2 regions of the Xenorhabdus bovienii SS-2004 genome follow, and region 2 is predicted to be linked to the other one. Evidence: predicted binding sites of a transcription regulator. Region 2 holds the regulator's gene; the other holds the start of a gene.

The links. The regulator LexA, encoded in region 2, represses DNA repair genes until DNA is damaged. The targets are predictions, from matches to a motif close to TNCTGTATGTACATACAGNA.
Region 1: a site for LexA is predicted at 2,108-2,127, ahead of rmuC (DNA recombination protein RmuC). Genes of this name have one in related genera too.

The regions. Positions count from the first base shown of each region.
Region 1 covers NC_013892.1:504,797-508,660, reverse strand. The annotation lists gene ubiE (bifunctional demethylmenaquinone methyltransferase/2-methoxy-6-polyprenyl-1,4-benzoquinol methylase UbiE) at 1-617, opposite strand, end outside; gene rmuC (DNA recombination protein RmuC) at 693-2,048, opposite strand; gene XBJ1_RS02175 (DedA family protein) at 2,168-2,698, opposite strand; gene XBJ1_RS02170 (tyrosine-protein phosphatase) at 2,776-3,558, opposite strand; gene udp (uridine phosphorylase) at 3,687-3,864, opposite strand, start outside.
Region 2 covers NC_013892.1:3,840,371-3,844,234, forward strand. The annotation lists partial or broken gene XBJ1_RS17035 (DUF2628 domain-containing protein) at 634-933, shown strand; gene zur (zinc uptake transcriptional repressor Zur) at 1,258-1,770, shown strand; gene lexA (transcriptional repressor LexA) at 1,915-2,529, opposite strand; gene XBJ1_RS17050 (diacylglycerol kinase) at 2,648-3,019, opposite strand; gene plsB (glycerol-3-phosphate 1-O-acyltransferase PlsB) at 3,158-3,864, shown strand, end outside.

The DNA.
Region 1 (3,864 bases), 890 kb from region 2:
CGGTAACTGTCCGCATCCTTGACAATCATCTGGCCAATTCGGGGTAAAACATGGAACGAATAAGCATCATAAACTTTGCTCAAAGGTGCCAGCATGGGTTTGGAGAATTCCAGCACCAAAAGACGCCCACCGGGTTTAAGTACTCGGCACATAGAGCGCAAGGCTTTTTCTTTATCCGTCACATTGCGCAGGCCAAAAGAGATGGTAATACAGTCAAAGTAATTGTCTGAAAAAGGCAGTTCTTCCGCATTGGCCTGAACATAATTAACATTGCCTACGATACCGATATCACGTAGTTTCTCACGCCCCACTTTCAACATCGATTCGTTGATATCCGCCAGTACGACTTCACCTTTCTCTCCCACGATGCGGGAAAACTTCGCCGTCAGATCCCCGGTTCCTCCCGCAAGATCCAACACCTTATGACCACGGCGAATTCCACTTGCATCAATGGTGAAACGTTTCCAGATACGATGAATGCCAAATGACATCAAATCATTCATTAAGTCGTATTTCGAAGCGACAGAGTGAAATACCTCGGCCACCATATTTTGTTTTTCATCTTTTTCTACGGTGCGGAAACCAAAATCTGTAGTTTTTTTCGATTGATCAGCCATGTTATTTGCCCGCTTTTTATTCAAAAAAATTTATAGCAAGTGTACCAGCCTTTCTGACAAAACCCTATCCACACTTCATTCATTAACCTGCAATGATTGGAAAGATTTATCAATAAGCTGTGAATCAATAGGGCGCTTAACATCAACACCTAAATCACGGAACCCTTCAGCCTGACTAATCAGGTTTCCCCGCCCCTCAGCCAGTTTTTTCATTGCCAGATGGTAACTCTCCTGTGCTTTATTGAGGCTGTGTCCCAACCCTTGCATATCATCCACAAACAACCGCATCTTGTCATACATTCTGGTTGCTTTGTCCGCAATAAGGCGTGCATTCTGACTCTGATATTCATAGCGCCAAAGATTATTAATGGTACGCACGGCAACCAGAAGTGTTGATGGACTAACCAGCATAATATTATGTTTCAATGCTTCATCCAGTAATTCAGGTGCTTGATTAAGTGCCACCAAATAAGCCGGTTCTATGGGGATAAACATCAAAACATAATCCAGCGACCGTAAACCGGGCAATTGTTGATAATCTTTCCGGCTCAGCCCCCGAATATGTCCTTTGATTGAGTTTATATGCTCCTGTAACGCTTGTGCCTGCTGCGTGTCATCATCACTGTTAAAGTAACGTTCATAGGCGATCAGTGACATTTTGGCATCAATAATGACATCTTTTTCCTGCGGCAAATGCACGATGACATCAGGCTGAAAGCGCTCACCGTTTTCTGTTTTAATGTTGACCTGTGTATGAAATTCATATCCTTCACGTAAACCGGAAGATTCCAAAACACGTGCCAACACCATTTCGCCCCAATCGCCCTGCATTTTATTATCCCCTTTCAGAGCTTTCGTCAGGTTGATCGCCTCTTTTGCCATTTGTGCATTAAGTTGCTGGAGATTGCGGATTTCATGGGTCAGAGTATGGCGTTCGCGAGCTTCCTGTCCGAAACTATCCTGTACTTGACTACGGAACCCGTCAAGCTGCTCGCGAAAAGGCATCAGGAGGTCATTAAGGCTTTGGCGGCTGTATTCATCGGTACGACGCCGATTCTGCTCAAAAATACGATTGGCGAGATTTTCAAATTGGGTATTGAGGCGTTGTTCACTATTGATCAATAGACGCTGTTTTTCTTCTGCGGCCAGCCTGCTCTCTTCAAGCCGTGTGCTTAATTCTCGTAATTCAACTTCCTGTACACTGTTGATTTCGCGCTGTGCCAGCAGTTCTTGATTTAATTGATCACACTCAGTACGCCAATAGTGGGACTGTTCTAACTTTTCATGGCTGATAGCAAGCTGACTATGCAGTTCACGCAGTTCCAACTCTTTCTGTTGAATTCGCTGGTGAACAGAAAGCCAGACGAAAATCCCTCCGCCCAGCAATCCACTTAAACTGCCAATCAGCATGTATAACCACTGGATATCCACCTATACGCCTCCCACTGACTTCACCCCGGTTAACTTCACCTTAATGTAAGTTAAATAGATGCTGTATAGATGTCCAGATTCTTTAATGAGTTTCTTTCAGTTTGCAAAGCGGCTCGCAATTAGCCCATCCATTCTGCCAGCCAGCGTAAACCAAACGCTCCCGGAGCCAAAATACCGAAGGCCCAAATCAGCGCAGAGGCAAAATTGGCAAGCTGGAAATGACGTTTCGGCATGGCGCAAATACCCGCTACCAGTGGTATAACAGCTCTCAATGGACCAAAAAAACGCCCGATGAAAACACCCCAAACTCCCCAGCGTTCAAAAAATCGATGGCCGCGCACTAACATTTGCGGATGACGTGACAGTGGCCACATCTTGCCGACATTGTCCTTGTAGTGGGCACCAAACAGATAGGAAACCCAATCGCCAAAAAAGGCTCCCGCTGCTGCCGCTATCCATATTGGCCAAAAATTTAACCCGCTTTCACCAATCAACGCCCCCAATCCTAATAAAATGATCGTCGCAGGCAACAGCAGGGAGATAAATGCCAGAGATTCACCAAAAGCAAGTAGAAAAACAATGGGGATTGCCCAATATTCATGGGCTTTTACGAAGTCTGTGACCAGTTCGATAATTTCATGCAAACTCAAATTAGCTGTTCCTGTATCAATTCATCAGATGTACCAAGTTAGCACCTGATATATAAACCAATGCTAACTCAGTATTTTTATTCAAGAAAATAACTTTGTAATTTTTCACGTGCTGTCATATCCAGCCCGATATCTTTTTCCAGCCAGATATCCACACTGCCATAATGCTGGTTAATACTATTTAAGGCCGTTAGTAAAAACTCTTCCTGCACTGAATAAACATAAGCAAATTTTTCAATCACACGGTCACTCATGACTTTTGCATGTTCATTCAAGAGATATTCCCGATACGGTGCCAGCGTAACGTTGGTGACTAAATAGTCTTCCATTACCGTATCCAAATCTGCTCCCAGAGCAAACAGCACCAGCGCAGATCCAACGCCAGTTCTGTCTTTACCCACTGCGCAATGCTGTAAAATTCCGCCTTTCTCTGGTTGCACCAATAGATTAGCCAGCTTTTTGTAAGCAGGATTGCTGATTGGCAATAATTCGTATAAACGCAGCATGAATGCTCGTTCATCAAACTGCTCCAGACGTTCCTGACCCAATTTTTCCAGATTGGCATCAACTTCCTTAGAGAGTGGATTGGCCGGAGCATGATGATAATTCGCCCCACGCCACACTCGATCTGGTTTATCCTCAATTTCGCTGCTATCACGATAATCAATGATCTGGAAAAGGTTTTTGCTCATCAAAAAAGTCTGATCATTTTCAGTCAACATGTCCAAAGAGCCAGAGCGGAATAACAGCCCTGATTTAATTTTTGCACCATTATGCAGCGTCTTATTACCGAAATCACGGAAGTTAATGCCACCATGTAAGGGGAGTAATGAAGGATGGGATAGCAATGTTGTGGTCATAGTTACTCTTGTTATGATTTAAATAGATCGTTATTGATAAAAAGCGTTATGACATTATCAGATTTTAGAATGAAAGAAAGATAAGCAGAAAGATCGAGCCAGAGTGTTCTGGCCCTTAATGAAAGCGATTACAGCAAACGGCGGGCGGCATCAACTACGATTCCCAAAGCGTTGCTTTCGGTTTTTTTCAACAGTTCCACATCTGGAATTTCCTGTTGCGTCCGGTTGACGATCACCCCTGCCACCATACCAGCGCGCAGCCCCTGACTTGCACACATCGTCAGCAAAGTGGCTGATTCCATTTCA
Region 2 (3,864 bases):
TATTTTGCTGCATTTTTGTACTTTCAAGGCGATATTTTCATTCTCTGAATCCCTTGCCGCTCCCTCATTTATAAGGAAGCTGATACAGAGAATAGGGGGAAATTTATGGTCTACTATAGCACAGAGAAGTTCCAGAGGGCGGACAGGAATCCATACAAGCTAAACAAAAAAACTCATTCAAACAGTAAGGAGTACTCTATGAATATCATGACATATAAAGTTTATGCCGCCAAAATTGAATACAGCGATTAAGGTCAATAATTAGTTAATAACACAAAGAAAATATCAATTATGTAATTAATAAAATCCGATATACTGTAAATAAAAACAGTATTGATAATGATTAACCTTATACTTTATCATTATCATCTTTAATGCACAGGGAAGATTATTTATTACTCTAAAGAGAAGAAAAAAGTAAACCTTTCACAAATAACATCCAAAAATAGAAATTACCGTTTGTGATTATTTTAAAAAATAGTTATTAAACTTAAAAAATATAATGATAATAAATAAGGGAACTCAATGGACATATCTAAATATTCTGAAAAATGGCAAGAACGTTTTAAGTTTTTTGAAAAAAATTGAGCTCCATCTACACAAGAGCATAGAGAAGCATTTAGAAAAACACCTTTTTTAAAACGTATTAAAATAAACATGAACTTTATTGCATTATTTTTCGGAATTTTCTATTACCTAATCATTGGATTATGGAAAAAAGGATTAACTTTATTAGGCCTTAACATTGCTGTATTTTCAATCATAGTAATTTTCTCAATAATATCAGGTATTGATATATCAGATAGTATTTTAAATGTAATGGGAGGAGCTTTTTCTCTCTTAAATGGGTATCTAGCAAATTATGCTTATTATCTAAAAGAAATAAAAGGCGATGATGGCTGGAATCCCTTTAAAGGCATTTTCACTAAATAACAATTGCCTTAATTTCCCTTACAAAATAGCGGTTTCTTTTAAGAAACTGCTATTATCTCCATACATGCCTTTTTTCTACCGCCAAAGAATTAAAATTTTGTTTTCAGCATATTTTATCGTTCTTATCAACGGATTAATTTTTATTTTTATCCTGAATAGCCACCACCATTAAACAAAGTATGACATAACATCAGGATAGTTAATCACCTTTTCACCGACTCGTTTAGCCATCAGCACCGTAACCGTCTGCTTGGATCCCACTTCCAGACTGAAAAACATGATAATATTACAACTATTGGCATCATGCTGAGTGTGAAAGGTGTAATGAAAACTATCAATCCAAAAAAGTTACTGACACAGGCTGAGACAATCTGCCTGTCACGAGGAGTTCGTTTAACACCTCAACGACTTGAAATTCTGCGTTTAATTTCAACGCAGCCAAGCGCAATAAGCGCTTATGATTTATTGGATCTGCTACGTGAAGTCGAGCCACAGGCAAAACCGCCAACGGTCTATCGTGGGCTGGAATTTTTGCTTGAACAGGGTTTTGTCCACAAAATAGAATCCACAAATAGTTATGTGATTTGCCATCATTTTGAGGAACCCAGCCATACGTCAGCCATGTTTATCTGTGAGAATTGTGGTTCCGTTACCGAACGGGATGCCAAGAATATTGAATCCGCTATTCAGCAGTTAGTTCAAGGAGTGGGGTTTCATTTACGTCACAGCGTGATTGAAGTCCACGGTTTGTGTTCCCCTTGCCATGAAATCGATTCCTGTACAGAACGCGATACATGTCAGCATAATCACAAAACTGAAGAGAATAAAAAGAAATAAGGCAAAATAACCTTAAGTTTGATTGAGGCGGTCATGGCCGATAAACACATTTATTTTCAAGCTTCCGTAAAACTTTTATTGAACGGGTACTACGAAAAAAATGACCGCCCCAGAATGGCAAAGTGCAATTATCCGCTTTTACAATCAGATCCAATCCCCGTTACGAATAATACCAACTGCCAATCCTTCAATGGTAAAACTCTGCTCACATAAATCCACAACGATAGGCTCGAATTCTGGGTTTTCAGCAATCAGCTCAATTTTGTTTCCTACTTGTTTGAAACGTTTGACTGTCACTTCATCTTCAATTCGCGCCACAATGATTTGGCCATTATGAACATCCTGTGTTTTATGCACAGCAAGTAAATCCCCATCCATAATGCCGATGTCCTTCATGGACATTCCGCTGACACGCAACAGAAAATCAGCATTTGGTTTGAATAATGCAGGATCAACTTTGTAATGACTCTCGATATGTTCCTGAGCCAGCAATGGTTCGCCAGCAGCAACACGACCGATCAGCGGTAATCCCGCTGCCCCTTCTTCTTCAAGAAGCAAACGGAGACCTCTGGATGCACCAGAGATAATCTCTATCACCCCTTTACGCGCCAATGCTTTTAAATGCTCTTCTGCCGCGTTAGGTGAACGAAAACCAAGACGTGCTGCGATTTCAGCACGTGTTGGTGGCATACCCGTTTGCGAAATATGGTCACGCACCAAGTTATAAACTTGCTGCTGTCTGGCAGTTAATGCTTTCATTTCGCCCCCTGTTTGTTTATACAGTCCGCCTGTGAGTATATACAGGTAAATTCGAATTGGGAACCTGCCAGCCCATAAAAGCCGCTAAATAACGTGTATTGACGAAAATCATGTCATATCAGTGCATAAAATACGACCAAAGGATCATTCCCCAGATAAACAACGCCAGAATTATTGTCAGAAATACTGCAGCTGATCCCATGTCTTTCGCCCTGCCCGATAATTCATGATATTCACTGCCAATGCGATCAACTACCGCCTCAATGGCGCTGTTAAGGATTTCCACAATGACCACCAGCATGACTGAACCGATGAGCAAAAGCCTCTCGGACATGCCAAAATCAAGGGAAAATGCAAGGATAATTGCTAATATGGCGACAATGACTTCCTGCCGAAATGCCGCTTCATTTTGCCACGCAGCCCTAATACCTTTCGCCGAGTACCCTGCCGCTTTAATGATACGAATCAAACCTGTTGATTGATTTTCCATAAAAAATTTTCTTCAATTAGCATAATATTTGTAAGGTCATATAACTTTTAGCTCCTATTATTGTCTTATTTCCACAGATCTCAAAATCCGTTTCTGGTATGCTTGCGGCGCGTTGCTAACAAGAGGCTTAAAGTTGTTATGTCAAGTTGGCGTAAAATATATTATAAATTATTGAATTTTCCACTGAAATTCTTAGTAAAAAGTAAGCTTATCCCCACGGATCCCATTGCAGAACTGATCCTTGATACGACACGGCCTATTTTATATGTGCTGCCGTATCACTCAAAAACAGACTTATTGACCCTGCGTCAACAATGCCTGGCGCAAGATCTGCCAGATCCATTGAATCCTTTGGAAATGGGTGACACCCTACTTCCAAGCTATGTCTTTATTGATGACGGCCCACGAGTGTTCCGTTGCTATGCACCTAAACATGAATCCGTGAAGATTTTTCATTCTTATCTGGATCTGCATCGCAATAATCCCGATTTGGATATTCAGATGGTGCCTGTTTCTGTGATGTTCGGCCGCTCCCCTGGACGCGAAGGGCAGGAAGGAAATACAGCGCCACAGCTGCGTTTACTAAACGGTGTGCAAAAGTTTTTTGCAATTTTGTGGCTGGGACGGGATAGTTTTGTGCGTTTTTCCACACCTGTTTCATTACTCAGCATGGCCAATGATCATGGCACAGATGATATCATTGCCAATAAACTTGCCCGCGTTGCACGGATACACTATTCCCGGCAGCGTTTGGCTGCGGTAGGGCCACGTTTGCCCGCCAGGCAGGATCTGTTCAACAAGCTGCTGGCATCCAAAGCCATTGAGAAAGCCATTGCCGATGAGAC